3 regions of the Enterobacter asburiae genome follow, and region 2 is predicted to be linked to each of the others. Evidence: predicted binding sites of a transcription regulator. Region 2 holds the regulator's gene; each other region holds the start of a gene.
What was found. The regulator CRP, encoded in region 2, controls carbon source genes, mostly activating them, when cyclic AMP is high. The targets are predictions, from matches to a motif close to ATGTGANNNNNNTCACAT.
Positions count from the first base shown of each region.

Region 1 (10,088 bases), 2.0 Mb from region 2:
CCAGATGCAGGCGAATCACGCCGTCCAGCATGGTCGGCACTCCTTGCTGGCGAGGACCCTGGCTCAGCTGCGCGTAGTTTTGCAGGATAAGCGACATGCCTATGGCGGAGATCAGCGGCGCCAGGCGCGTGGAGTTGCGCAGCGGCTTGTAGGCGATACGCTCGATGGTCCAGCCGTACACCCCGGTTACCACAATGGTGAACACCAGCGTCCCGAGGATCAGCAGCGGGAACGACTGCAGACCGAAGAACGAGAGCAGCGCCAGGCCAATGGCGCAGAGATAGGCGGAAATCATATACACTTCGCCGTGGGCGAAGTTGATCATGCCGATAATGCCGTACACCATGGTGTAGCCGATGGCAATCAGGCCGTAGACGGAGCCCAGCGTTAAGCCATTAATTAACTGTTGCAGGAAGAATGTACTCATCTTAGCGCGCTCGTTTTATAGGCTGCGCGAGCCGCGCAGCCTGATGTTTATTACGCGCCGACGGGAAAGCCCGCCGACGTTGAGCGTGACTCCGTCCCGTTACTGCACTTCCTTATATTTTCCTTTGTCGTCCCACTGGTAAACCACGTAGTCAGACACTTTCAGATCGCCTTTGCTGTCCCAGGCTTTTTTGCCCATCACCGTGTCGACGGAATTGGCTTTCAGCCACTCGCTGGCTTTGGCGGAGTCCTTGCCGCCGGTGGCCTTGAAGGCCGCGGCAATGGCCTGTACGGAGGCATAGGAGTAAAGGGTGTAACCTTCCGGCTCGAATTTACCGGCGCGGAATTTCTCGATAACCGCTTTACCGTCCGGGATAAGGCGCGGATCTTTACCGAAGGTCATGTAAATGCCGTTGGTGTATTGCGGGCCACCCGCGGCGGTCACCATCTCTTCGTTGACAATGCAGTCGCCGGAGAAGAATTTCGCCTGCACGCCCTGTTCACGCATCTGGCGAACCAGCGGACCGGCTTCCGGGTGACAGCCACCGAAGAACACGACGTCCGGTTTTTGCGCGCCGATCTTCGTCACCAGCGCGTTAAAGTCTTTTTCACCGCGGGATAACCCCTCATACATCACATCCTGAACCCCGCGTTTCGCCAGCGCCGCTTTGGTGGCGTCAGCCAGACCCTGACCATAGGTGTCTTTATCGTGAATAATCACCACGCGCTTGGCTTTCAGCTTGTCGATGATGAAGTCGCTGGCAACCTGACCCTGCTGGTCATCGCGTCCGCACATGCGGAACATGTCGCTCATGCCGCGTTCGGTGATCAGCGGGTTAGTTGAGCCGGGGGTAATCGCAATAATGCCCGCGTCGCTATACACCTCGGAGGCGGGCATTGTGGAAGAGGAGCAGAAATGGCCGACCACGGCGTTGACTTTATCCTGGTCAACTAAACGGTTGGCGACGGCCACGGCCTGCTTAGGCTCGCAGGCATCATCCCCCTGAACCAGTTTGATCTTCTCGCCGTTAATGCCGCCTGCGGCATTAATATCTTCAGCGGCCTGCGTTGCGCCATGCCAGTACTGATCGCCATAGGTGGCATTCGGACCCGTGAACGGTCCGGCCACGCCAATCACAATATCTGCCCGGGCGGAAAACGCCGTCACCAGGCAACCGGCCAACACAAGAGAAAGAGGAGTTCTGATAAATTTCAGCGACATTATTATGTTCCTTAGCAAAGAGGTTTTTGCACCACGGCGTAAACCCGAACGCCCGACGGCGCAGCCAATCCGAAACACGAGCAAGAATAAAATGCACTAAACGAACAAGATACAGACGGCATCCTGCATATTACGGCGAGATTTCCCTGCGCAGGGACGCGCGAAGAACGTTAAGCAAAAACGTTGCCAGAATGGTTAACCCATTGACGGGCATGCGACATGTTTGAGTATAGAGCGCCGCGTTATGCCGCCTTGCGGGAGGAGAAGAAATTACAGCGGAGATCACATATCGTTAACAATAAAGCCCATAAGTTGTGCAAAGGTCACGGTTTGCACGTTTTTGCAGCAATAAAGACCTAAACTTCAGCCCGGAGAGGCGTGAGATATGTGTTAGGATCGTTTCCTTTTTTGCAGGAGTATCAGCGATGACTGAAGGCCCATTGAATGAAAGCGAAATGGCGTGGCTTGAAGAGACGTTAATGTCTTACGGTCATGATGACGCGTCCGTGATTGACGTGTCCGAACTGGACGGCATGCTTACCGCAGTGCTTTCCGGTCCTGTTGTCGTTGAGCCAGACGCCTGGCTGGTGGCGGTGTGGGGCGGCGAGAAGTACATTCCGCGCTGGAAAAACGATCGTGAGATGAACCGTTTTATCGATCTCTGCTTTAAGCATATGAACGATATTGCAGAGCGCCTGAGCGAGTACCCGGATCAGTTTGAACCGATGTTCGGTTATAACGACGTTGACGGTGAGAGCTATACCGTGGTGGAAGAGTGGTGCTATGGCTATATGCGCGGCGTGGCGCTGACGGACTGGTCAGCCTTGCCGGAAGCCCTGAAGGCCGATCTTGACGTGATTGCGCTGCACGGGACGGAAGAGAACAGCGAAAAGCTGGATGAACTGTCCGAAGAGGAGTATATCGCCAGCATCGAAAGCATCCAGCCTGCGGCACTGCGTTTATATCAATACTGGGTTAACAACCCGCAGCAGCCTGAAGTGAAGAAGCCGACGGTGAACGGCACGAAGGTCGGGCGTAACGATCCCTGTCCTTGCGGCAGCGGGAAGAAGTTTAAGAGCTGCTGTTTGCACTGATAAAAAAGGGGCTGATGATAGCCCCTTTTTTATTTAACCCACTTCCGGTAGCATCCCGGCTGCAATCAGCGCCTGCACTAGAATAATCACCACCCCACAGCCAAACACAACGCACAGCAGCGGCTTTCCTCCCGCCACGCGATATCCTTGCTGAGGATGCTGCTGGCGGCTTTTCCACGCCAGCAGGGAAGGGAGCAGCAGGGCCAGGATAGAGAGCGCCACCCCCGCATAGCCCAGCGCCATCACAAACCCGCGTGGGTAAAACAGCGCGAATGCCAGCGGCGGCAGGAATGTGATGGCCCCCGTCTGCAACCGTCCAGCCGCGGTATTGCGACGCTGGAACAGATCGGCCAGGTAATCAAACAGGCCGAGCGCCACGCCCAGGAACGAGGTTGCCAGCGCCAGGTCGGCAAACAGGTGTACCGCCAGCTCCACGTGCGGGGAGGTAACAACCTCGCGCAGTGCCAGCAGAAAACCGTTCAGGCCAGCGTGTTGCGCCATCAGCCCAATAAAGGTTGAGGAGTCAATGCTGCCCAGCGTCACCAGCTGCCAGAAAATATAGGCGATCAGCGGGATCGCGCTGCCGATTACAAAGACGCGGCGCAGCTTGCGGATATCGCCGTTCATATAACTGACGATACTTGGCACGCTGCCGTGGAAGCCAAACGAGGTGAAAATGACCGGGATCGCGGAGAGCGCCAGCCCTTTTTCCAGCGGCAGCGTCAGCAGGTTGACCTTATGCACGTGCGGCGCCAGCAGCACCAGCATGACGATCAGGAAGAGAATTTTGGCGCTGAACAGAAAGCGGTTAAACAGATCGACCAGCGATGTCCCCACACAGACCACGCCGCCGCCGATGAGCGCAAAGAAGATAGCCCCCGTCGCCGGGGTAATGTCAGAGCCAAACCAGTCGTTGACGCTGGAGGCGATGAGTTCCCCGACGCCGCTGATATAGGCGGCGGTCAGGGCGTACATCAGGAACATCATGCTAAAGCCGGTTATCCACTGGCCGTAGCGTCCCAGATAGCGCGCCGCAAGCGAACCCAGACCGGTGTCGGCGGGCACGTGCTGGTAAACCTCAAGCAGCAGCAGGGCGGTGTAGCACATCAGCGCCCAGAGCGTACCCAGCAGCAGCAGGGTCATGCCAAATCCCACGCCCGCGGCTGCCAGGGCATTGCCAGCATTCCTGCGCCAATCGTCGTTCCGGCGACGATAAAAATACTTCCCAGGGTTCTGTTTTTCACGCTTTCCTCTACAACGATGCTTAACCGCGACAAAATCTGCGGCGCAGAGTAAGGGAAAAGCCTTAATTCGTCAAATCACCGTTACAAGTAGTGTAATGAATAATTTACGGATTATTGTCGCTCTGATCCTTTTTAGGCGGATGCCTACTTCATAAGGGCAATGTTGCTGGGCGACATTCCGGCGTAACGTAAACAATAAATATAAATTATCAAATTAAGTGAGAGTTTATGGCTGGGGAGAATCCCTTCACCGCGGCATGGAGCCGGGGAGGTAACCTGTTGTGCCATGGCCACTGGATAATCAGCTGGCAGAACCAACCCCTGATACTTCCCGAGTCCCGTCGCGAAAAGGATATGGGCACCTGGGCAATCTATTCGGTTATCGATCCTGAAGATGAAACCTTTGCGCAAGGCTTACAGGAAGATGAGTGGATCGTTGAGAATGTCGACTGGTTAACGGATATGTTCTTCGAGGTGGGTATTCCGCTGGAGACGTCCAGCTACCGCTATTTTTACCAGGCGGTGAATCCTCATGACTGGTGCTGCACCAGCTGTGCGGGGTGTATGTAAATTAACGCGGTGCCGGAAACCGGCACCGCGCTGAAATTAATTCTGCGTATCGAGAGTGGAAAGTTCTTTATCAATAAAGTAAAGACCTTCGCCGGATTTACCCACCAGAGATAATTTATCCAGTACGGATTTAAACAGCTTCTCTTCTTCGTGTTGCTCAGCGACGTACCACTGCAGGAAATTAAAGGTTGGATAATCCTGGCTGGTCATCGCGGCATGGACCAGTTCGTTAATTTTCTGCGTGATCAGCTGCTCGTGCTCGTAGGTGGCGCGGAACAGTTCATCGAGAGAATTATACTCAGCGAAAGGTGAAGCCACGGTTTCAATGCGCGGCAGGCTGCCCGTATCCGTAAGATAATCAAACAGACGCTGCATGTGTGTCATCTCTTCCTGAGCGTGACGACGCAGAAACGCGGCCGCACCTTCGAAGCTGTGGTAGCTGCACCAGGCGCTCATCTGCTGGTAGAGCAGGGATGAAAAAAGCTCAAGGTTCATTTGCGCGTTGAGCTTGTCGATCATTTCAGTTTTCAGCATGGTGACGCTCCGGATTATTATTTCTGGTTCACAATGAGCGACACTATAATTTGTTATTTAATTATTTGCAAAACGTAAAATTTTTATTTTATTTATTTAAAATACGAATGGGAATAAAACGCATTGGCGATTTTTATAACTTATTAATGAGAATTATTTTTGTTCGTAATGAAATAAACTGCCAGCAAACGCTGGCAGCGTTGATTAATACCACGGATTATTTGACTTAGGATTAACGGCGTAACCCATACATTTATACTGGATAGTCACGCTCTCGTTCAGGCACAAAGAGCCGCTCGTCAGGGTGCAGGTTTTAATGGGCTGACCATAGGCTGAGGCAGTGGCATACCCCATGCTCTGACACGCTTTTGCCGCCGTGCCGTTATTTACATACTCATCGGAATACGCATTTTGCAGCGCTGCCTGGCCGTAGTCGAGGCGGACGATGCCGTTCGGCGCGTCGCGGCTGCTGACTTCAGCCTGGCGGTTGATACTACACCCCGCGAGCAGCAGGATTGTGCCGGCTACAATGACTCTTTTCATGGTTCGCTCTGAGTGGATGGAAATACCTTATCGTACCCGCAGATGCCCGCTGCAATGCCTGGAATAGCCGGACAATCTGCCCTCACTCTTCGCAACGGGTCAGAGGGGAGCGCTATCAGGCCAAACCCTGATAAAAATGTGATAGCCATCACAAAAAGATTGATTTTTGTGATGGTGGTCATATTATAAGCACGTTGACAATAAAGTTGTATAACAAGTTAATGGAGCATCATCGTGAAACTGCGCAAAATCCTGAAAAGCATGTGGGCCAATTACTGCCGCACGTTCAAAGACGTGCCGCCGGGCGCCATGTTCTGATAAAAAAACCTGCTTCGGCGGGTTTTTTTGTACCTGCTGACGATGAAGGGAAGATGTCAGGGGGCGTGTTTTGCTACTATGGCGGCCTTTAAATAAGGAGAAAGCCCCCATGTCACAAAACCTGAGCGCCGATCAGGAACTAGTCTCTGACGTTGTCGCCTGTCAGCTGGTTATCAAACAAATCCTTGATGTTCTGGACGTGATTGCGCCGGTTGAAGTGCGCGAGAAGATGTCTACGCAGCTGAAGAACATCGATTTTGCCAGCCATCCTGCTGCCGCTGACCCGGTTACGCTTCGTGCGATCCAGAAAGCCATCGCGCTGATTGAACTGCGATTCACGCCGCAGGGTGAGTCCCACTAAAGCATGGAAAGGGGCGACAGCATATGTCGCCCTTTGATGCGGTTAAAAGAACGTCTGGACCAGCAGGTAGCTCGCCGCGCACGCGCAGCTTACCCCAATCAGCCCTGGCAGAATAAAGCTGTGGTTGATGATAAATTTGCCGATGCGGGTGGTGCCTGAACGGTCAAAGCCGATGCAGGCCAAATCACTGGGATAGGTCGGCAGGACAAAATAGCCGTATGACGCCGGGAAAAAGGCGATCAGCATTTTCGGGTCGATGCCGAGCATCAGGCCCATTGGCGCAACGGCCGTCAGCGCAGCCGCCTGGCTGTTCACCAGTTTTGACACCAGAAACAGCACAATGGCATACGTCCACGGGTGGCTCTTCACCACGCCTTCCAGCGCCAGCTTTAACTCATCGAGATGCGCCTGGAAAAAGGTATCGCTCATCCATGCCACGCCGAACACCGAGAAGATCGCGACCATACCGGCCTTGAACACCGCGCCGTTGGAAATGGCCGACGCATTGACCTTACAGGCCATCAGCATCACGGCGCCCGCAATTAGCATCATCATCTGAATGACAAGGTTCATCGACAGCGCCGTCATTTTGCCTTTTACCTCAAAGGCGGGGCGCAGTTCAGGGAATGCCCCCAGCAAAACGACCACGGCAATACCGGCAAAGAAAATCCACGTGGACCAGTAGGCCTGTTTAGGGAAACGCTGATTCATTAACGTCTCCGTTCCGCCATAGATAAACTCGCGCTGCTTAGGATCTTTCAGCTTTTCCTGAAACTCTATGTCGTCAGCCAGATCTTTCCCACGGCGTAAACTCCACAGGGCCGCAATGGCCACGCCGAAAAGCGAAGCGGGAACCGACACGGCGAGAATTTCCAGGATCCCCCACGCGTGATCGATCCCATGCTGGGCCGCCAGGATGGACACCAGTGACACCACGGCAACGGAAACGGGGGATGCCGTGATTGCCATCTGCGACGCGACCGAGGCCACGGCCATGGGGCGCTCCGGGCGGATCCCTTTTTTCAGGGCGATATCCGCAATGATGGGGAACATGGTGTAGACCACATGCCCGGTGCCGCACAGAAAGGTCAGCATCCAGGTGGTGAAAGGGGCGAGCAGGGTGATGTGCTGCGGGTGTTTGCGCAGCAGGCGTTCAGCAAACTGCATCATGACGTTGAGGCCGCCCGCAGTCTGCAGCGTAGCCGCACAGCCTATCACCGCAAGGATGGTCAGCATAACGTCAACCGGCGGTTTACCCGGTTGCAGTCCAAAGACAAAACATAAAATAAAAAGACCAATACCGCTAATTAACCCAAGCCCCATACCGCCGAAACGCGTACCCGTCAGCAGGCAGAGGAGAATGACAACAAACTCAATGGTGATCATGATGCTCCCTCGTCAATGATTATGTAACTAAATAAATCATCACACGTTGTGTGGTTAATCATTGGGAGCCAGATCTGATTTGTTAAATTTCAGGAAAAGCAGAAGGTTGGAGAGGGGGAAAAGGAATCCTGCCTCAGGTGGGAGGAGGGATCCCCACAAAACAATGCTTGCACGGACGACTCCCCCTCCCTTGAGGGAGAGGGCTGGGGTGAGGGGGAACATACGGCTGTGGTGGTCATTCCGTTCACTTCATGTTCCTTGCTACTCTGTAACGACATGACCGGTGAACGTGCCAGGGCGGCTCAATCGCCGCCGCCCTTGCGACCCGGGCTCCCGGCGGTAAATCGCCGCTTCGCGGTTCCCTCAGCTTATTCCTTCAGGCTATCGGGCCGGGCATGAGCCTGCATCCCTGCAGGCCACGCCCTCTCGGCGCATCCATGCGCCTCGCCCCGGCCTTACGGAAACGCTTCGGCGATTTACAGCCGGACCAGGACATCGCTGTAAGTTATTCGCTTGCCTGATACAAAATTCATCGCTTCAGGTTAATAAATTCCCGGGAAACCCTCAGCCCTGTTGGAGCAAATTAAAAACTCAGTGGTGCTGCACCGCCACAATGTCGAGCAGATGACGGTCGGTTTGCTCAGGACATAAACCCGCCTGCTGCGCATTATGGATCTCATCCGCCAGCGTCTTTAGCAGCATGCCATCCTGCTGCTGTTCTTTGTCCATATCACGTAAGAATTTGAGCGTCGTAATGTCCTGCTGCGCTTTGGCTTCATCGGCCAGTTTGCTGAGCGTGCTGCAGCGTTGCTCGTACTCTTCAAGCGTTTTTTGAAACAGTTCTTCCAGACAAGAATAGTTTTCATTGATCCCATCAAGGGCTTTAACGACAGGATTTGCCCCTGCGGCTTTCAGAAAGTTAAAGACACGCATCATATGGGTGACGTTACTTTGCGCCTGAGAGCGAAAGAATGTGGCAGACCCCGTGAGACTATTCTCGGCACACCACGCGCTTAAGTGAAGGTGCAGATTCGAGGCGTAGAACTCAAGGTTCATCTGCGCGTTAAGTTTTTGCATCATCGTTTGGGTAGCCATACTCATATCCTTATTGACTGTGGGACGTGATGTCCGTTGCTTACCTGAGCGTCAGGCAAATACGAAGAAAAGAGCAGAAATAGACATTCTGCCGCGACCGAAGTCGACCGAAATTCACTTCCTGTGTTCGATATAAATAAGCATACCCTTGTATTGGGTCTAAGAAAACTCTTAATCAGGCTGTATTTACCATACATTACAAAGTTTAATATAGTTCAGAAATACAATTAGCTCGCCATGAATTGGATGTGACTTAATTGGCTAATAATTAAGGGTTTTTATCGTGAGGGTACACCGTTACTCTTTCGAAAATATTAAGTTGGAATATTACTCTGAGAAAAGGAGAAATACGGTTTAATCGTTTCGAATATATGATGTGCTAATAAAATTGCGCTAAATCAATTTCTGCGGAATAACGTTTTTTCAGGTGCGTTGTACATTCTTGATGAAAAACATGTTGACCCCCTTTAACGCCAGGTGCGTTTTTGCCCGCTGAGGGGCATCAGGGATATCTTGGCTAATCTTATGGATAATTCTGCTTAACCTCTTTCTATTTGTCTGACAAATCCTGCCTTTTTTATGTCATTTTTCGCTGAATTTATGTACGCAATTACTGTAATTCTGCGGTGTGATGGGGCTCTCTTATGGATGATTAATTTCCCGCTAAAACTATCACCAGCAATAACGCTTATGACGAGGTAAGCGCTAATGCCTTGTTTTAAGTCCGATTAAATAAGAAGCACGCACTTATTCCCTACAGAAAAGAATGCTAAAGCTGGAGTTTACCATGCACAAATTTACTAAAGCGCTGGCGGCCATCGGTCTGGCTGCCGTTATGTCACAATCCGCTATCGCTGAGAATTTAAAACTCGGTTTTTTGGTAAAACAGCCCGAAGAGCCCTGGTTCCAGACTGAGTGGAAATTCGCAGATAAAGCCGGGAAAGATTTAGGTTTTGAAGTCATTAAAATCGCCGTGCCTGACGGCGAAAAAACCCTGAACGCCATCGACAGCCTGGCGGCCAGCGGTGCAAAAGGTTTCGTTATCTGTACCCCGGATCCAAAGCTGGGATCGGCAATCGCGGCGAAAGCGCGCGGTTACGATATGAAGGTCATCGCGGTTGACGATCAGTTCGTTAACGCCAAAGGCAAGCCGATGGACACCGTCCCGCTGGTCATGATGGCGGCGACCAAAATCGGCGAGCGCCAGGGCCAGGAACTGTATAAAGAGATGCAAAAGCGCGGCTGGGATGTCAAAGAGACCGCGGTAATGGCTATCACGGCTGACGAGCTGGACA
Region 1 covers NZ_CP011863.1:1,929,521-1,939,608, reverse strand. Annotated here, with positions in the region: gene ACJ69_RS09545 (ABC transporter permease subunit) at 1-427, opposite strand, end outside; gene ACJ69_RS09540 (branched-chain amino acid ABC transporter substrate-binding protein) at 527-1,648, opposite strand; gene ACJ69_RS09535 (YecA/YgfB family protein) at 2,074-2,742, shown strand; partial or broken gene tyrP (tyrosine transporter TyrP) at 2,776-3,986, opposite strand; gene ACJ69_RS09525 (hypothetical protein) at 4,215-4,556, shown strand; gene ftnA (non-heme ferritin) at 4,593-5,090, opposite strand; gene yecR (YecR family lipoprotein) at 5,295-5,633, opposite strand; gene azuC (stress response protein AzuC) at 5,868-5,951, shown strand; gene ACJ69_RS09510 (DUF2766 family protein) at 6,061-6,312, shown strand; gene ACJ69_RS09505 (anaerobic C4-dicarboxylate transporter) at 6,355-7,698, opposite strand; gene ACJ69_RS09500 (non-heme ferritin-like protein) at 8,290-8,793, opposite strand; gene araF (arabinose ABC transporter substrate-binding protein AraF) at 9,581-10,088, shown strand, end outside.
Region 1: azuC (stress response protein AzuC) is a predicted target of CRP. The motif match lies at 5,770-5,787, and genes of this name have one in related genera.

Region 2 (10,088 bases):
GCGCGACCAGCCAGTTCTTCCTGAACGTGGCGGATAACGCCTTCCTCGACCACGGTCAGCGCGACTTCGGCTATGCCGTTTTCGGTAAAATCGTGAAAGGGATGGACGTGGCCGACAAGATTTCTCAGGTGCCTACTCACGACGTCGGTCCGTATCAGAATGTGCCGTCAAAACCGGTGGTTATCCTCTCCGCGAAAGTTCTGCCGTAATTCTTCTGAACGCGGGCTTCTCCTGCCCGCGTTCTGTAACCCTCCCTGCGAAAGCGCGTTTTGCTGCTTATACTTGTGGCAAACGGACTATTCAGGGAGGCGTTAAGTGAAAAAGCTCACCGACAAGCAAAAATCCCGTCTCTGGGAACAGCAGCGTAACGTCAATTTACAGGCCAGTTGTCTCCTTGAAAAAGGTAATGGTCCCTCAGAACCCCATATTGAGACGCTGGAGCTTGGGCCTTCCGCGCCCGGGTTGCCCCATCTATGCCTTATTCATCGTCATTTGTACCGCAGCGAGATGAAGCGGGCAGGCGAGCTCCGCACTGAAGATATTTTTAAGGGTGACATTCCTTTCTGCCATTTCGAATACATCGAGAAGATGGGCAACGAGCTGATGGCGGCGCTGGAAGGCGAAAAGTATCTTGTGGGTCTTGATAAAGCGGCGTTTGTTGACCGGGTTAGCCACTATTACTGCGAAATCAACATGCTGCATCCGTTTATGCGCGGCAACGGTATTGCCCAACGCGTTTTCTTCGAGCAGCTGGCGCTCCACGCGGGTTACTCGCTGGACTGGCGCGATATCGATCCCGACCAGTGGGTGGCGGCTAACCGAAGCGGCGCAACGGGAGATTTAACCGCGCTAAACGCTATCTTTGCCAAAGTAGTGAGCGAAGCGCGGGAATCTGAGTAGAATAGGGCGGCATTTTTTTCGGGAGCCGCCATGATTCTGCTGATAGATAACTACGATTCCTTCACCTGGAACCTTTACCAGTATTTTTGTGAACTGGGTGCAGAGGTGGTTGTCCGCCGTAACGACGAGATCGGACTGGACGATATCGGGATGCTGGCTCCGCAGAAAATCGTGATTTCTCCGGGGCCGTGTACGCCGTCGGAATCGGGTATTTCTCTGGATGTTATCCAGCACTATGCCGGCAAGCTGCCGATCTTGGGCGTCTGCCTGGGCCATCAGGCGATTGCCCAGGCGTTTGGTGCTACCATCGTGCGCGCCGCCAAAGTGATGCACGGAAAAACCTCTCCGGTCACACACGCCGGCACCGGGGTATTCACGGGGCTCAATAACCCGTTAACCGTGACGCGCTACCATTCCCTGGTCATTGACCCGCCGACGCTGCCCGACTGCTTTGAGGTGACCGCCTGGAGCGATACGCAGGAGATCATGGGGATTCGTCACCGCGAATGGGACCTCGAAGGCGTGCAGTTCCACCCGGAAAGCATCCTCAGCGAGCAGGGGCACGCGCTGCTGGCGAATTTCCTCAATCGCTGAATATCTGTTGCCTTGTTATGATTTTTTATGCATATTTTGTGATTATATTTTCACAATCACTGTGACATAAAATGGATGGTCATGACATGGCAACTGAACAACCAGCAATTACCCGCGCGACATTTGATGAAGTGATCCTGCCGATTTATGCACCGGCTGAGTTTATCCCGGTGAAGGGAAAGGGCAGCCGCGTCTGGGATCAGCAGGGGAAAGAGTATGTGGATTTCGCGGGCGGTATTGCGGTCACGGCGCTGGGTCATTGCCATCCCGTGCTGGTGGAGGCGCTGAAAACCCAGGGCGAAACCCTGTGGCACACCAGCAACGTGTTCACCAACGAACCGGCGCTGCGCCTGGGCCGCAAGATCATTGATGCGACCTTTGCCGAGCGCGTGCTGTTTATGAACTCCGGCACCGAAGCCAACGAAACCGCTTTTAAGCTGGCGCGCTACTACGCGACAACGCGCCATAGCCCGTACAAAACCAAAATCATCGCCTTCCACAATGCCTTCCACGGACGCTCCTTCTTTACCGTTTCCGTTGGCGGCCAGCCGAAGTATTCCGACGGGTTTGGCCCGAAGCCGGCCGACATCGTCCACGTGCCGTTTAACGATCTGCATGCCGTGAAAGCGGTGATGGACGACCACACCTGCGCCGTTGTTGTCGAGCCGATTCAGGGTGAAGGCGGCGTGACCGCGGCAACCCCGGAATTCCTGAAAGGACTGCGCGCGCTGTGCGACGAACATCAGGCGCTGCTGGTCTTTGATGAAGTACAGTGCGGGATGGGGCGTACCGGCGATCTGTTCGCGTATATGCACTACGGCGTGACGCCGGATATTCTGACCAGCGCTAAAGCGCTCGGCGGTGGTTTCCCGGTGAGTGCGGTACTGACGACGCAGGAGATCGCCTCCGCTTTCCACGTCGGCTCTCACGGCTCTACCTACGGCGGCAACCCGCTGGCGAGCGCCGTGGCGGGCGCCGCATTCGACATTATCAACACGCCGGAGGTGTTGAACGCCGTGAGCGCGAAGCGCGAGCTGTTCGTAAAATACCTGCAAAAGATTGATGAGCAGTACGACGTGTTCAGCGAAATCCGCGGGATGGGGCTGTTGATTGGCGCCGAGCTGAAGCCGCAGTACAAGGGCCGCGCGCGCGACTTCCTGCACGCTGCGGCGCACGAAGGGGTTATGGTACTCAATGCCGGACCGGACGTGATGCGCTTTGCGCCGTCGCTGGTGGTGGAAGACAGGGATATTGAGGACGGGTTAACCCGCTTTGCCGCGGCGGTCGCGAAGATCGTTAAAGGTTAATACTCGGTTCGCTTTAACCGGCGCGTTAACCAAATCCCGTGATGCGGGCGCTGACGCCATGCCACCGACGAAATGGTGTGCATGGTGTTCAGATGCCCGAGAACGCGCTGCAAATGCTGCTCCAGCGTGCTCATTGGCCCGTGGGTTAACGTCTCCGGTGCTTCCAGAATGTTTGAATCTCCCGACTCGCCCGGCGCGTCATACTCCAGACGCTGCTGACACCTCTGCAACGCAATTTCACATGACTGCAAATAGCGCTGCGCCAGATCCGGCGTCAGCATCGTGTGCTCGCGCGCCAGCGTGGTCATGGCGTTAATGTGCTCGACGATAAACTGGCTGTGCGTCACCCAGAGCTTCATGTCTGCCAGATAGTGCGAGTTAAAGCCCGGCTCCTGCATCGCCTGGTTGAGCGAGTTAAACAGGGCGTTGTGCGCCTGGTTGACCTTCATTCGCTGATAGGCCAGCGGCGAGGGCTGCGGGTCGTCGCTCAGGATCAGGCGAATAGCCTGCTGGTCGGCTTCCAGCGCGTCGTGGGCGTTCTGGCGCAGCAGTCCGCTTTGCCACTGCGGCCACAGCCAGACCATGCCGCCAAAGGCAATCAGACAGCCGATTAGGGTATCAATCAGCCTGGCGACAATAAACTGTTCGCCATTGAGCGTGAGCAGCTGCAGGGTATATACCGCCGTCACCGTAAAGCCCACCATCGCCCAGCCGTAATTTTTGCGGATAATCAGGTAGCTCACCAGCGTAACCGCCAGCATGCCTGCCAGGGTATAGCCTTCCGGCACGTGGAAGTGCAGCGTCACGCCCGCGATGATCAGCCCGGCCATCGTTCCGCCAGCCCGATGCAGAATACGCACCCGCGTGGCGCCGTAGCCGTTCTGGGTGACAAACAGCACGGTCATTAAGATCCAGTAGGGTTTCGGCAGGTGCAGCGCCATACCCATCAGGCTGGCGGTACTGAGCATCACGCTAATCCTTGCGGCGTTGCGCAGGGCGGACGATTTAAGAGAAAGATAGCTTTTGAGCGCGGGCAATAGCGGAAGCCGTTTCTGCTTATCCGCCATCAGGTCGCGGGGATAAAGCGGGCGCTGCGTGCGCAACACGCGGGCGATACGGCTGAAGTGCCAGGCGGCAAACTGGCCGACGGGGTTATCCGGATGCTGACGGGCGATTTTCTCCAGCGCGCCCAGCTGCTTATCCATGTTAAAGCGCGTCGGGTAGCGGTGATAGAGAATATCATCGGCCAGCACCCGCAGGCGTGCGGACACGGTCTGCGCGTTCCAGCGGATCACCGCTTCGGCGTGGCTGCGCTCGACCAGCTTTTGCACCTCCTGCGGGTGGTGAAGGCTAACGGAGATATGCTCCTGCAGATCCAGCCCGACCTGGAAGGTGCGCAGCAGCCGCTTGTATTCGTGGTTCTTGTTGGCGGCGAGCATATGCAGCTGCTGATAGCACTGGCTTATGAGATCCACCACCTTCTGCTGGCGCGTCAGCAGCGGCGGTAAGGATTTTTCCGGATCGGTATGCTGGGTGAGCAGGGTGTATTTGGCCTCGCAGTAATCCGCAAGCTGCACATAGAGCAGGCTCAGGGATTCACGCAGCGGCTGTTCGCGCCACAGCCAGAACCAAAACCAGTTAAACAGCCCGTACCATAATGTCCCCAGGGCGTAAATCAGCAGTGGCTCCCACACCGGCATATTCCCTGCAAGGCTCAGCGTGAAAATGGCCGCAATCAGCGAGGCGGGAAGCAGGCGGGCGTGCAGCGAACTGATTTCCGCCGTGACGCCGAGGGTCATCGCCAGCACGGTCAGGATCAGCGGCAGCGGGATATCCCGGGCAAGCAGAAGTTGTACGGCGAGGCTACAGCCGGCAAACAGGCAGCCACCGATAATCAGGCGTTTGAAAAAGCGCTTATGCGGCGTGTCCAGACCGGCGATGTTGCAGCAGGCGGGCACGAGGGAAAACAGCAGGCCTTGCTGAAGATGTCCGAGGATCAGGCCTATGGCCACAGGAAGACACAACACCAGCGTTTGTCGCAGTGCGTAGTTAACTTCCGGGTGATAGATCAGCCTGCGCCACATGGGGAGTAGAGACAAAAACGGCGTGACACCTTGCGATGGCACGCCGTTTAAGCGGAATTAACGCGTTCCGTAAACCACGATGGTTTTACCGTGGGCGGAGATCAGGTTTTGATCTTCCAGCATTTTCAGGATACGGCCCACTGTTTCACGGGAGCAACCGACGATCTGACCAATTTCCTGACGGGTAATTTTAATTTGCATGCCGTCCGGGTGGGTCATGGCGTCTGGCTGTTTCGCCAGGTTCAACAGGGTTTGTGCGATACGGCCGGTAACGTCCAGGAAGGCGAGGTTACCCACTTTCTCTGACGTAACCTGCAGACGGCGCGCCATTTGGGAAGAAAGACGCATCAGGATGTCAGGGTTAACCTGAATCAGCTGACGGAACTTCTTGTAAGAAATTTCAGCCACTTCACATGCTGTCTTTGCACGAACCCAGGCGCTACGTTCCTGGCCCTCTTCAAACAGGCCCAGTTCACCGATGAAATCGCCCTGGTTCAGATAAGAAAGGATCATCTCTTTCCCTTCTTCATCTTTGATCAGCACTGCCACCGAGCCTTTAACGATGTAATACAACGTTTCCGCTTTTTCACCCTGGTGAATCAGCGTGCTCTTTGATGGGTACTTATGAATGTGGCAATGAGACAAGAACCATTCGAGAGTCGGGTCTGTTTGCGGTTTGCCAAGCACCATGCGCTGTTATCCTCTGTTATAAGCTGTCACCAGAGTCATCAGATGCATCCGGACTCTGGGGTTGCAATCGAATTCTTACCCATACCCTGGGAAGTCGGCTACCGTAACGTTTCGCAGCCAGTAAAGTTTGATGTCCTCTGCATACACGTGTAACGTCAATGTATTACTGTAGCATCCTGAGTGTTTTAGCATAGCTTTCGCCGCGTGTCTCCTGGTGTCTCGCTTCAGCATGATGCAGGTCGCCTTCCATTGCGAGAAATGTAACGCACGCGTAATCTGTCACCAAAAATGCAACGTTGGAGTTTAAGAATATGCAAGCGCGCGTGAAATGGGTTGAAGGTTTAACGTTCCTGGGCGAGTCCGCGTCAGGACACCAGATTTTGATGGACGGTAACTCCGGCGATAAAGCACCCAGCCCAATGGAAATGGTGCTGATGGCGGCAGGCGGATGCAGCGCAATTGATGTGGTATCGATTCTGCAAAAAGGACGTCATGACGTGACGGATTGTGAAGTCAAACTCACGTCAGAACGTCGCGAAGAGGCGCCACGCCTGTTCACCCATATTAACCTGCACTTTGTGGTCACCGGTAAAGAGCTGAAAGACGCGGCGGTCTCGCGTGCGGTTGACCTGTCTGCGGAGAAGTACTGCTCGGTGGCGTTAATGCTGGAGAAAGCGGTAAAAATCACGCATTCGTATGAAGTGATCGAGGCGTGATTGATGGGGCATCGTGCGTGTTGATGCCCTCACCCTAACCCTCTCCCACTGGGAGAGGGAACATGCTCACGCGATCTGTTTCCCTTCCATCAGTCGCTCCACCAACGGCGTCATGATGAGCTCCATCGCCAGCCCCATTTTTCCGCCCGGCACCACTAACGTATTCATGTGCGAAATAAAAGAGCCCTGCAGCATGGCCAGCAGCCAGGGGTAATCAATGCCGTCGAGATTGCGGAAATGGATCACTACAAAGCTTTCATCCAGCGACGGGATGCTTTTGGCCGCGAACGGGTTGGAGGTGTCCACCGTCGGCACGCGCTGGAAGTTGATATGGGTGCGGGAGAACTGCGGCGTCAGAAAGTTAATGTAATCCTCCATGGAGCGCACCACGGAGTCCATCACCGCCTCTCGCGAATGGCCGCGCTCGCTCATGTCACGCGTCAGCTTCTGGATCCACTCCAGGTTAACGATAGGGACCACGCCGACCAGCAGATCCACGTGGCGCGCCACGTCGTGTTGAGGGGTGACCACGCCACCGTGAAGTCCTTCGTAAAACAGGACGTCGGTGGGTTCCGGCAGCGGCTGCCACGGGGTAAAGGTTCCCGGCACCTGATTCCAGGGGACGGCTTCATCATAGGTGTGCAGATACTTGCGGGACTGCCCTTTGCCGCTCTTACCGTACTCTATAAAGGTTTGTTCCAGCAGGCCAAAGTCATTGGCTTCCGGGCCGAAGTAGCTGATGTGTTTACCCGAATCGCGCGCCTTACGAATGGCCATGTCCATCTCCGGACGCGTGTAGCGGTGAAAGCTGTCGCCTTCGACCTCCGCCGCACGGAGATTCAGCTGGGCGAAAATCTTGCGAAATGCGAGGCTGGTGGTGGTGGTTCCCGCACCACTCGACCCCGTAACGGCAATAACCGGATGTCTGGCAGACATAGCAACTCCCTGACTGAAAAGGGTGGAAGATCAGCCGTGAAACGCGTTGCGGGGCATGATATTGACCGTCTCATGCAGTTCTGACCACACCAGCACCACGTCGCCGCTTTTCAGCTGGCGCTTAACATCGTTGACCTTTTGCTCAAGCGAGCGTTCCTGTTCACCATAATCGGTGCCTTCGCGTAATACAAAGCTTTCAATCAGATTATCGAGCGTTTCGGGAGCCAGATCCTGCCAGGGAATAATCATTTTGCACCGTCCAGATAAGGGGTCAGCCAGTCAGGAATACGCGCCTCAAGCCACATTTTCGGGCGGCGCAGCGTGCCGCCGATAAACCCGACGTGGCCGCCGTGCTCGGTCAACTGATAGTGAACGTTGTCGGGCAGGAACTCCTGAGCGGGGATCGAGTGATGATCCATAAACGGGTCATCTTTGGCATGAATAATCAGCGTCGGCTGCGTGATCTTGCTTAGCAGCGGCATGGCGCTGCACTGACGATAATAGTCAATCGCATCGGCGAAGCCGTGGATTTTCGCGGTGATCAGATCGTCGAACTCGCGAATACGGCGCACCTTTTTCAGCTGGCGCAGGCTTACCGGCAGGGTATCCGGGTAGGCCTTCAGTTTACGCGCCGCATTGGCCTTCAGCAGGTTGAGCAGGTAGCGCTGATAGACGCGGGAAAAGCCTTTATCCATGTGGTAGCTGCACTGCTCGAGCATAAACGGCGCGGAGACAATGACGGCGGCATCCAGCGGGACGCTTTCACCCTCTTTGGCCAGCAGACAGGCCAGCATATTGCCGCCCAATGAGTAGCCCACCGCGGCGGTTGGCACGGTGCCAAAGTTGTCCCGCAGCCAGTGTAAAAACCACGTGCCGTCTTCGGTTTCACCCGAGTGATAAATGCGTTTCTGACGATTCGGTTCACCGCTGCAGCCGCGAAAATGCATCACCACGCCGAGCCAGCCGCGTGCTTTTGCCGCTTCAATTAGCCCATGCGCATACGGGCTGTGCAGGCTGCCTTCCAGACCGTGAAAGACCACCAGACGCGGTTTATGGCGAGCCTGTTCAGGCGCTTCGCTCCAGGCGAGATCCAGAAAGTCACCGTCTGGCAGGTCAAGCCGTTGCCAGTGCGGGGTGAACTGAACCTTGCGGCGGATCAGTCGCGGCAGCATGGTCTGCAAATGGGGATTCGCCACGCCGCGCATAGGCACGAACTCAGTGCTGTCTTCGGCCGCAATGTCGAAGTCTGATGGTATGATTTGGGTCATAAGCGCGATGCTGATTCTTGTCGGAAATTTACGATACTTTCCGAATTGTACCCCGTTTAAGCTGGATTTCCGAACCCGGTACGGATTCTGTTCTTCAAATGGGGTAAATAGGTCAGTCAGCCTGCAGCATTGCTTCCAGCTGTTCCTGCGCGTCGAGCCACGCCATCTCGCACTCTTCGAGACTGGATTTGGTCTTCGCCTGGGTTTGCAGGCAGTCGGTCAGCTCAGCCTTGCGGCTCTGGTCATACAGGCCGCTATCGCCAAGCTTCTCTTCAACAACAGCAAGCGTGGCGTTGAGTTTTTCCATCTCTTTTTCGAGACGGGTAATCTCTTTACGCAGGGGCTGCGTCTGGGTGCGAAGCTCCGCTTCACGACGCTTCTGGTCTTTACGCGCCTGCGCGCTGTTGGCGTTGTCTTTTGCTGACTCTTCCGGCTGGTTTTCCTGCTTCTGCACGTCCGTCAGCCACTGCTGGTAGTCTTCCAGATCGCCGTCGAACGGTTCAACTTTGCCGCCGTGCACTAAATACAGATCGTCCGTGGTGGAGCGGATCAGGTGACGGTCGTGCGAGACGACAACCAGCGCGCCTTCAAACTCAATCAGCGCTTCGGTCAGCGCCTGGCGCATGTCGAGATCCAGGTGGTTGGTCGGTTCATCAAGCAGCAGCAGGTTCGGGCGCTGCCAGACGATCAGCGCCAGCACCAGACGGGCCTTTTCGCCGCCGGAGAAGCGCTCGGTGTTTTCAGTCACCTTATCGCCCTGGAAGCCGAAGCCGCCGAGATAGTCGCGCAGCTTCTGCTCCATCTCCTGCGGCGCCAGACGCGCGAGATGCTGAATCGGTGATTCATCCGCGCGTAAAAATTCCAGCTGATGCTGGGCGAAGTAACCCAGCTTGATGCCCTTCGCCAGGCCGATTTCACCGCTGACCGGGTTAAGCTCGCCCGCCAGCAGTTTGATCAGCGTCGATTTACCGGCGCCGTTACGCCCCAGCAGGCCAATACGCGAACCCGGCACCAGGTTGAGCTTGATGGAATCGAGAATAATGCGGTCGGCATAGCCCGCGCTGACCTTCTCCATCTTCAGCAGCGGGTTAGGCAGGCTCTCCGGCTCGCGGAAGCTGAAGTGGAACGGGTTATCCACGTGCGCCGGGGCGATCATCTCCATGCGTTCCAGCATCTTGATGCGGCTCTGGGCCTGCTTCGCTTTTGAGGCCTTGGCCTTAAAGCGATCCACGAAGCTCTGCAGGTGCGCCACGCGCTGCTGCTGGCTTTCGTACATGGACTGCTGCTGGGCGAGACGCGTCGCGCGCTGGCGCTCGAAGGAGCTGTAGTTGCCGGTGTACTCGAACATCGTTTGCTGTTCGATATGAATGATTTTATCCACCACCGGGTCAAGGAAGTCGCGGTCGTGGGAGATCAGAATCAGAGTGCCCTGATAGCTCTTGAGCCACTTCTCCAGCCAAATAACCGCATCGAGATCGAGGTGGTTGGTCGGTTCGTCAAGCAACAGCAGGTCAGAGCGGCAGATCAGCGCCTGCGCCAGGTTAAGACGCATACGCCAGCCGCCGGAGAAGTCGCTGACCGGGCGTTCCAGCT
Region 2 covers NZ_CP011863.1:3,920,563-3,930,650, forward strand. Annotated here, with positions in the region: gene ppiA (peptidylprolyl isomerase A) at 1-209, shown strand, start outside; gene ACJ69_RS18870 (putative adenosine monophosphate-protein transferase Fic) at 316-900, shown strand; gene pabA (aminodeoxychorismate synthase component 2) at 931-1,494, shown strand; gene argD (bifunctional acetylornithine/succinyldiaminopimelate transaminase) at 1,581-2,801, shown strand; gene ACJ69_RS18885 (YccS/YhfK family putative transporter) at 2,798-4,885, opposite strand; gene crp (cAMP-activated global transcriptional regulator CRP) at 4,943-5,575, opposite strand; gene ACJ69_RS18895 (OsmC family protein) at 5,887-6,291, shown strand; gene ACJ69_RS18900 (phosphoribulokinase) at 6,358-7,227, opposite strand; gene ACJ69_RS18905 (YheU family protein) at 7,258-7,476, opposite strand; gene ACJ69_RS18910 (hydrolase) at 7,473-8,495, opposite strand; gene ACJ69_RS18915 (ABC transporter ATP-binding protein) at 8,608-10,088, opposite strand, start outside.

Region 3 (10,088 bases), 170 kb from region 2:
ACCTCAAACAGACAGTACATTGGTATGGCCAGCAGCGTCTGCGAGAACACATCCGGCGGTGTCAGCAGCATGCCGACCACGAAGGCGCCCACCAGAATATATGGACGCTTCTTACGCAGGTCATCCGGGGTCGTAACCCCTACCCAGCAAAGCAGCACAATGGCCACCGGCACTTCGAATGCCACGCCAAACGCCATAAACAGCGCCATCACAAAGCTGAGGTAGCTGGCGATATCCGTCGACACCTGGACCCCTTCCGGCGCGGTATGCGTCAGGAAGCCGAAGGCCAGCGGGAAGACAACGAAATAGGCAAACGCCATGCCGATATAGAACAGCAGCGAGCTGGACACCAGCAGCGGGATCACCAGCTTGCGTTCATGCTTATACAGCGCTGGCGCCACAAACGCCCACACCTGGTAAAGAATGACCGGTGCAGAGGCAATCAACGACACCCAGAAGGTCAGCTTGATGGGGGTAAAGAACGGAGAAGCAACGTCTGTTGCAATCATCGTTGCGCCCAGCGGCATCTGCTTGATCAGCGGCGCAGAGACCACCTGATAGATATCGTTGGCAAAATAGACCAGGCACAGGAATATGAGTAAAACCGCAATAATGCAGTTTAACAGGCGCTTACGCAGCTCAATGAGGTGCGTAATCAGCGGTTGAGTATCATCTACTGCCATGTTTACGCTTTATCACTCGACGAGGGGGATGATTCGGAAACGGACGCAACGGGCTTCACTTCCGCCGCTTTTGCCACCGGCTCTTCCGGCTGCGCCTGTTTTTTCAATTCGGTTTCCTGCGGCGTCTGTTCTGGTGCGGCAGCCTGATGTTCAGCACTGGCAGGCGTTACGCCCTCGCGCTGCTCCTCGCTGCCCTTCACCACCGGGTTATGGATGGTGTTCGCTTCATCGCTCGCTTTTTCAGGATCGTTAACGCTATAGGAGCGCTTCATCGATTCCGCCGCTTCGCGCAGCTCATCCATTGACGCTTTCAGTTCCGGCGTCAGGTTATCCATGCTCGCCTTTTCGACCTTTTTCAGGCTTTCCTGAAATTCCTGCAGCTTAAGCTCCTGCGCCAGTTCATTCTGAACGGTCGATGCCAGCGATCTCAGCGCACGAACCCAGCCCGCAACGGTTTTCACTGCCACCGGCAGACGCTGCGGCCCCAGCACAATCAGGCCAATCACAAAGACCAGCAGGAGCTCACTAAAACCAATGTCGAACACGACTTACACCTGCTCTTTATCGTGGCGTTTAGCGTCTTCCTTTTTGGCTTCTTCTTGCTTGTCGGCGATGGATTTAGCAGTAAAGTCAGCGTCCTGGCTGGTTTTATCCTGCTTGCTCTCATCATCGCTCATCGCTTTCTTGAAGCCTTTGATAGACGCGCCCAGATCGGAACCAATAGAACCGAGCTTTTTGGTGCCAAACAGCAGCACGACGATGACGGCAATAATGACTAATTGCCAGATACTGATACCACCCATACATGTTCCTCAGGGATAGATGATTAATGAGTCAGATCGCATTATACGTATGCGACCCGTCGATAGCGACGCACGCTCAGCGCGTTTTTCGCCAGCCTGCCAGCCAGACTACCACCCCGCCAGCCATCAGCCAGGCGGGCATCATCTGCCAGTCCGGACGGTTGATCAGCAGCAGCGTACCGCTCAGCAGCAGCGTTGCGCCAATCCCAAAGAGATAGCGTGACTGTCCCTGGCGAACACGGCTGGACTGAAGCTCGCGGGCGATTTTATCCATGCTGTGCTGAAGGTTCTTGCTCTGACGCAAACTGTCATAAACCAGTTCAGGAATTTCAGGCATTTTTTCTATCCAGAACGGACCTTTCTCTTTCAGCGAGCGCACCAGCGCCGGAATGCCAACCTGATCCTTAATCCAGGATTCAAGGAAAGGTTTCGCGGTCTTCCACAAGTCTAACTGAGGATAGAGCTGTCGGCCTACACCCTCAACGTAAAGTAATGTTTTCTGAAGTAAAACTAGCTGTGGCTGAACTTCCATATTAAAACGGCGAGCCGTGTTGAACAGGTTCAACAGCACATGCCCGAAGGAGATTTCCGCCAGCGGTTTTTCAAAAATCGGTTCACAAACGGTCCGGATCGCGAACTCAAACTCTTCGACGTTGGTATCCGGCGGCACCCAGCCGGAATCGACGTGCAGCTCGGCCACCTTACGGTAGTCGCGGTTGAAGAACGCGATGAAGTTCTCAGCCAGATACCGTTTATCTTCCTTGTTCAGCGACCCCACAATTCCGCAGTCGATACCGATATACTTCGGATCCTCAGGATGCTCGTAGCTCACGAAGATATTGCCCGGATGCATGTCCGCATGGAAAAAGCTGTCGCGGAACACCTGGGTAAAGAAGACCTGTACCCCACGCTCGGCCAGGAGCTTCATGTTCGTTCCCTGTTTCTCCAGGGCCACCACATCCGAAACCGGAATACCGTAGATACGCTCCATCACCATCATGTTCTGGCTGCAGTAGTCAGAATAGACTTCAGGTACATAGAGCATCGGGCTGTTTTCAAAGTTGCGACGCAACTGAATGGCGTTTGCCGATTCGCGCAGCAGGTTAAGCTCATCAATCAGCGTTTTTTCATATTCCCGCACCACTTCCAGTGGACGAAGGCGACGCCCGTCCGGCAGCAGGCGTGGCACCCAGCGCGCCAGACGATAAATCAGCTTCATGTCCGCTTTGATGACTGGCAGGATGTCCGGACGAATGACCTTAATAACGACTTCTTTGCCGTTTTCTTTCAGACGCGCGGTGTGCACCTGCGCAATAGAGGCCGATGCCAGTGGCTTAATGTCGAAATCGTCAAACCAGGTCTCAACGGGTACATTTCCCATCGCCTCTTCAATTTGCTTTTTCGCGCGCGCGCCGTCAAACGGTGCGACGCGATCCTGCAGCATCGCGAGCTCATCGGCAATCAGAGGCGGGAAGAGATCGCGGCGGGTCGACAGCATCTGTCCGAATTTAATCCAAACCGGACCGAGCTCCTGCAGCGCCAGGCGCAGACGCTCACCCAGCGGTTGACCTTTATGGCGATTGGGCATCCAGAACAGCATCCGCCGCCAGATACGAAGCGGCAGCGTGATACGCATTTTGGGGATAAGCTCGTCGAGCCCGTAGCTCAAAAAGGTGCGAATAATAAAATAGAGGCGCCGAATTTCACCAGGCGTCATTTGCCCTCCAGTTTTTCCAGCCGTTTGGTTAACGCATCAACCGCACGTTCAACAGCAGCGGTCTCTTCCGCAAACCATGCAACTTCCAGTGGTCCGGGCGCCATTCGCCACTCCTCAGTCAGCACTTCCGCCGCATAGCGTTGCTGGCGCTGAAGGCTTTTACGCGCAAAGGAGGCGCCACCATGAAGGACTTTCCCGATGCCTTCGGCGGCGATGTCGCCGATAAAAGGCGCGAGCAGCTCTGCCGGATCGAACTCCGCTAGATCGGTGAGCGCAACGAAGTTCTGCACGACCTGAATGTCGCCCTCCACTTCCAGCTCACCGCTGCGGATAAGCGCCGTTAATTGCTGGCGATCGCGCAGTTTAGGCAGCACGCTCATGTGCGTAATGACCGAGCAGTCTGCTTCACCTTCCCACCCCCCCAGAACGTCAAGCTGGCGTTCGCTGAATACCAGCACAAGCGGCGTCGAGAACTCTTTTAAAACAATGCGTAATACCTTCCCGTTAAGCCGCTGACGTGCAGCTTTCAGCGCCGGAGCGCGATACAGAAAAGCGTTCAGTACATTCTCGACGCCTGCGGAGACTAAGGGTTTAAAGGGCACGGGACACCTCCACTCAGAATTTGTAACCGCGATGCAGCGCGACGACGCCCGCCGTCAGGTTGAAATATTCAACGTTCTCAAATTCTGCATCCTGCATCATGGCTTTTAATGTGTCCTGATCCGGGTGCATACGGATAGACTCCGCCAGATAGCGGTAGCTTTCAGCGTCGTTAGCCACCAGCTCACCAATACGCGGCAGCACGTGGAAGGAATAGGCGTCGTAGGCTTTGCTCAGCGGCTCAATGATAGGTTTAGAGAACTCGAGCACCAGCAGACGTCCACCCGGCTTCAACACGCGGTACATGGAGCGCAGCGCTTTTTCTTTATCGGTCACGTTACGCAGACCGAAAGAGATCGTGATGCAGTCAAAGGTATTGTCCGGGAATGGCAGCGCTTCGGCGTTTGCCTGCACATACTCCACATTCCCCACCACGCCGATGTTACGCAGCTTTTCGCGTCCCATTTTCAGCATGGAGTCATTAATATCGGCGAGAACAACGCGACCGGTTTCGCCCACCAGACGGGAGAATTTCGCGGTTAAATCGCCCGTACCACCGGCTAAATCCAGCACCGTTTGTCCACGGCGAACGCCGCTACAGTCAATGGTGAAGCGCTTCCACAAGCGATGAATGCCGAACGACATCAGGTCATTCATCACATCGTACTTCGCCGCCACGGAATGAAATACGTGGGCCACCATGTCAGCTTTCTGCGCTTTGGCGACAGTCTGAAAGCCAAAGTGCGTTGTGTCTTGTGAATCGTCAGCCATCTCAGAGCCTGCTTATCAGTAAAATGTTCGTGAAGTGTAACAGATTGGGCGCGTTTGCCCTACGTTTCAACCACCGCGAAAGAAACGCGCTGGAGTCTCGTCTGGTGATAAATCCGCCGCTAACGTATTGTCTTCACTGTTTGTATTTTGTTCGTCCGCACCTTCTCGCAGGCGAAACTCGTCGTCCTGGGCGGTGGCCTGTTCGACCAATTCCGGATTAATCTCGCGTTTAACCTCAACCCCCAGGCTGCGGAATGATTCGGCCTGAGCCAGCAAATTGCCGCGTCCGGAGGCGAGTTTTTTCATCGCCTGGCGGTAGTTATCCTGCGCACGATCCAGGCTCTGCCCGACGGAAGACATGTCGTCCACGAAAAGGCGCATTTTGTCGTAAAGCTTGCTGGCGCGATCGGCAATCTGCTGAGCGTTGCGGCTCTGGTGCTCATAGCGCCACAGGTTCGCAATGGTGCGTAACGCCACCAGCAGCGTGGTGGGGCTGACCAGCATAATGTTATTTTTGAGCGCTTCGGTGATAAGTTCAGGCTGTCTGTCGAGTGCCAGCAGAAATGCGGGTTCTACCGGGATGAACATCAGAACATAGTCCAGCGAGCGCAGCCCCGGCAGCTGCTGGTAGTCTTTTCTGCCGAGCAGGCGAATGTGGTTACGCACGGAGGCAATGTGCTCCTGTAGCGCAGACTCGCGCGTGTAGTCATCGTCCGCATTAAAGTAACGTTCATACGCCACCAGCGTCATTTTGGCGTCAATCACCACATCTTTACCCTGCGGCAGCCGCACAATCACATCCGGCTGCATGCGAGAGCGGGCGTCGTTCTCAATGCTGACCTGCGTTTCGTATTCATATCCTTCCCGCAGGCCAGAGGCCTCCAGCACGCGGGTCAGCACCACTTCTCCCCAGTTGCCCTGGGTTTTGTTATCCCCTTTCAGCGCGCGGGTCAGGTTGACCGCTTCCTGCGCCATTTGCGCATTCAGCTGCTGGAGATTGCGAATCTCATGCGCCAGCGTGTGCCGCTCGCGGGCTTCCTGACCAAAGCTGTCCTGCACCTGACGGCGAAAACCGTCCAGCTGTTCGCGCAGCGGCGTCAGCAGGCTGTTGAGGCTCTGGCGGTTCTGTTCGTCAACGCGGCGGTTGCTGTGCTCAAAAATTCGGTTGGCGAGGTTCTCAAACTGTTCGCTGAGGCGCTGCTCGCTGTTGATCATCTGGCGGATTTTGTCTTCCGCATGCAGCTGGGTGGATTCAAGGCGGGTGGTCACTTCGCGGAGATCGGCCTCCAGTGACGTATTGATATCTCGCAGGTTACGCAGCTCGTTGTTGAGCAGTTCGCACTCGTCGCGCCAGTGTTCGCTAAGAGCAAGCTGCTGTTTTGTCGCGCTTAAATCGGCGACCATCTCTTCTCGCTCGGCCAGCTGGTCGGCCTTCTGCTGCGCATGCTGGTAGCTGGAAATCAGCCAGCCAATCCCTAAGCCCACCAGCGCAATCACCGCGTAAATCAGGATTGAGATATCCACAAAACCCCCTGCATCAACGTATTACCCGCACAAAATAGAATTGTGCTGTATAAACGTCCAGTTTGAAAGGCTTTTCCTGCGAGGCGCTACGCAAAAAATAAAGGCCGAACGCGTCGGCCTTTGATTTCAGAAGAGAGGATTAGATCAGGCGACGCGCGGCTTCCACCACGATTTTCACTGCATGACTTTCGGTCTGCTTCATGGTTTCGGCGTTCGGGATCTCCTGCTGGGTACGGTTGACGATAACGCCCGCCACCATACCGGCACGCAGACCCTGGCTTGCGCACATGGTCAGCAGCGTTGCGGATTCCATTTCGTAGTTCATCACGCCCATGGACTGCCACTCTTCCATTGAGCCTTTGAAACGGTTTACCACGCGGCCTGAGAAGGTGTCATAACGCTCCTGGCCCGGGTAGAAGGTGTCGGAAGAGGCGGTTACGCCCACGTGGGTGGTTGCGCCTACGGACTTCGCGGCTTCAACCAGCGCGGTGGTGCATTCGAAATCAGCCACTGCCGGGAATTCCATCGGTGCAAAGTGCAGGCTTGCGCCGTCCAGACGAACGGACGCGGTCGTGACCAGCACGTCGCCGACGTTGATGTGCGGCTGGATAGCGCCGGTAGTACCGATACGCAGGAAAGTACGAATGCCCAGCTGGGCCAGCTCTTCAACAGCAATAGACGTAGACGGACCACCGATACCGGTAGAGCACACGATCACCGCTTTGCCATCCAGCTCTGCGCGCCAGGTGGTGAACTCACGATGGGCAGCCAGCTTGACCGGCTTATCCATCAGCGCGGCGATCTTTTCCACACGCTCAGGATCGCCAGGGACGATAGCGAGCGTAGCCCCTTGTAAATCGTTTTTGGTGAGGCCGAGATGAAAAACATCAGACTTAGACATAGGTGACTCCTCTGTGGGTCGGTTAGTCAGAAGAAGTAAAACGGTACTTTACAGAAGCAGTAAGCATATTTTCGTGACGCACCTCACCATGAATGAAAATGATTACATTGAATTTCCATAAAAAGGTGATTCACATCACATTAACAAGTTATATCGCCAGGTGCTGCACAAAAGATAGACCGTTTAAGGCACTGTGAGTTGTTAACCTGGTGTCTATATTTACCTTTGCGCTAACTCATTGGTACGGAGAATGCCATGACTGAAAAAACCGGTTTTGCACCTGCTGCGGCCCCACATGCTTCAACCATCGTGTCGACGCCAGAAGCGGCAATTACCGCGGGCGAGACCTCCATTCCCTCGCAGGGGGAGAATATGCCTGCCTGGCACGCACGGCCAAAATCGGCAGACGGTCCGCTGCCCATCGTGATTGTGATTCAGGAGATATTTGGTGTTCACGAATACATTCGCGACCTCTGCCGCCGGCTGGCGCTGGAAGGGTATCTGGCCGTTGCGCCAGAGCTCTACTTCCGCCAGGGCGATCCGAACGACTACAGCGATATTCCAACATTGCTCAGCAACCTGGTCAGCAAAGTCCCGGACGCGCAGGTGCTGGCCGATCTCGACCACGTCGCCAGCTGGGCGGCGCGCAACGGCGGGGATCCGCATCGTCTGCTGGTCACCGGTTTCTGCTGGGGCGGACGCATTAGCTGGCTGTATGCCGCGCATAACCCGCAGCTCAAAGCCGCTGTCGCCTGGTACGGCAAACTGGTGGGTGAAAAAACGCTGAATTCACCGAAACATCCCGTCGATATCGCCACCGAGTTAAATGCCCCCGTGTTAGGGCTTTACGGCGGTCAGGACACCGGTATTTCGCTTGATTCGGTAGAGACCATGCGCCATGCGCTCCGTGCGGCAAATGCGAAGGCGGAGATTGTGGTCTACCCGGATGCCGGGCACGCGTTTAACGCCGATTATCGTCCAAGCTATCACGCAGAATCAGCCAAAGATGGCTGGCAGCGGATGCTGGCGTGGTTTAGCCAGTACGGCGGGAAGAAAGCATAAAGCAAAAAGCCCGGTGGCGGCTACGCCTTACCGGGCCAACAGGTAGGCCGGGTAAGCGTTGTCGCCACCCGGCAATCCTGCACCGCTACGCCTGACGCAAATTCTGCGCCGCCTTCACCATGTTGGCGAGCGCCGCACGCGTCTCCGGCCAGCCGCGGGTTTTCAGTCCGCAGTCCGGGTTCACCCACAGGCGCTCTGCCGTAATGCGCTGGGCCGCTTTTTTCAACAGGGCTTCAATCCACTCCACGCTCGGCACGTTAGGGGAGTGAATGTCGTACACGCCCGGCCCGATTTCATTCGGGTAGTCAAACTCTTCAAACGACTCCAGCAGCTCCATGTCTGAACGCGAAGTCTCGATGGTGATCACGTCGGCATCCAGCGCGGCAATCGAATCCATGATGTCGTTAAATTCGCAGTAACACATGTGGGTGTGGATCTGGGTGTCGTCCTTCGCCACCGCGGCGTTGATGCGAAACGCCTCCACGCCCCACTGCAGGTAGGCATCCCAGTCGCAGCGGCGCAGCGGCAGGCCTTCGCGCAGGGCCGGCTCGTCAATCTGGATAATGCCAATGCCTGCCGCTTCCAGATCCGCCACCTCATCACGCAGCGCCAGCGCAATTTGCTTCGCAATGGTTTCACGGGTCACGTCTTCGCGCGGGAACGACCAGCAGAGAATGGTCACCGGACCGGTCAGCATGCCTTTTACCGGCTTGTCGGTCAGGGACTGGGCATACTTCGCCCACTCCACGGTGATCGCTTCCGGACGGCTGACGTCACCAATGACCACAGGCGGCTTCACGCAGCGGGAGCCGTAGCTCTGCACCCAGCCGTTCTGGGTAAAGACGAAGCCGTCCAGGTGCTCGCCAAAATATTCCACCATGTCGTTACGCTCGGCTTCACCGTGCACCAGCACGTCCAGCCCCAGGCGCTCCTGCTCGATAATCGCCTGCTTGATGTGTTCCGCGATGCCGGTGCGGTAGTGATTCGCATCCAGATTGCCCTTCTTAAAGTCCAGACGCAGGCCGCGGATCTCCGTAGTTTGCGGGAAAGAACCTATCGTCGTTGTTGGCCACGCGGGCAGATTGAAGCGTGCGCGCTGCGCTTCAGCGCGCACCTCGTACGGGCTCTGGCGCTGGCTGTCCCGGGCGGTGATGGCCGCCAGACGTTTTTCCACCGCCGGGTTGTGCACGCGCGCCGAGTGACGACGCGCCTGGATCGGGGCGCTCCATTCGGTAATCGCCGCCGTGTCGCCGCTGTTGAGCGCGTCGCGCAGCAGCGTTAGCTCTTCGCATTTTTGCAGGGCGAAGGCAAACCAGCTTTTCACCTCGGCATCCAGACGCGTTTCCACGCTCAGATCGATCGGGCTGTGCAGCAGGGAACAAGATGAGGCCACCCACAGCTCACGTTTGCCGACGATGTCTTTGATTTGTGCATATTTTTCGGTGAGATCGGCGCGCCAGACGTTACGGCCGTTAATCAGCCCGGCAGAGAGCAGCCAGTCCGCTGGCAGGCGCTTGTGCAGCTCCGCGACATCGTCTTTACCGTGTACGAGGTCAACGTGCAGGCCCTGAACCGGCAGCGCGGTAATGGTCTTCAGGTTCGACGCCACGCCTTCAAAATAGGTCGTCAGCAGGAGTTTTACCTGACCGGTGAGCGCGTCATACGCCGGTTTAAAGGCATCTAGCCAATCCTGCGGCAGCTCAAGCACCAGCGCCGGTTCATCGATTTGCACCCACTGAATGCCGCGTTTGCCCAGCTCACTCAGCACCTGTTTGTAGACCGGCAGAATATCCTTCAGCAGGCTGAGTCGGTCAAACGGCTCACCTTTCACTTTGCCCAGCCACAGATAGGTTACCGGCCCGAGCAGCACCGGCTTCACCTGGTGGCCCAGCGCCAGCGCTTCATCCACTTCGTCCAGAAGCTGCGTCCAGTCCAGCCTGAACTGCTGGCCTTTGACAAACTCCGGCACCATATAGTGATAGTTGGTGTTAAACCACTTGGTCATTTCCGCCGCTGCCGCTGGCTCC
Region 3 covers NZ_CP011863.1:3,749,770-3,759,857, reverse strand. Annotated here, with positions in the region: gene tatC (Sec-independent protein translocase subunit TatC) at 1-683, opposite strand, end outside; gene tatB (Sec-independent protein translocase protein TatB) at 686-1,228, opposite strand; gene tatA (Sec-independent protein translocase subunit TatA) at 1,232-1,486, opposite strand; gene ubiB (ubiquinone biosynthesis regulatory protein kinase UbiB) at 1,563-3,203, opposite strand; gene ubiJ (ubiquinone biosynthesis protein UbiJ) at 3,200-3,805, opposite strand; gene ubiE (bifunctional demethylmenaquinone methyltransferase/2-methoxy-6-polyprenyl-1,4-benzoquinol methylase UbiE) at 3,819-4,574, opposite strand; gene rmuC (DNA recombination protein RmuC) at 4,641-6,098, opposite strand; gene udp (uridine phosphorylase) at 6,238-6,999, opposite strand; gene ACJ69_RS18110 (dienelactone hydrolase family protein) at 7,255-8,061, shown strand; gene metE (5-methyltetrahydropteroyltriglutamate--homocysteine S-methyltransferase) at 8,147-10,088, opposite strand, start outside.
Region 3: udp (uridine phosphorylase) is a predicted target of CRP. The motif match lies at 7,123-7,140, and genes of this name have one in related genera.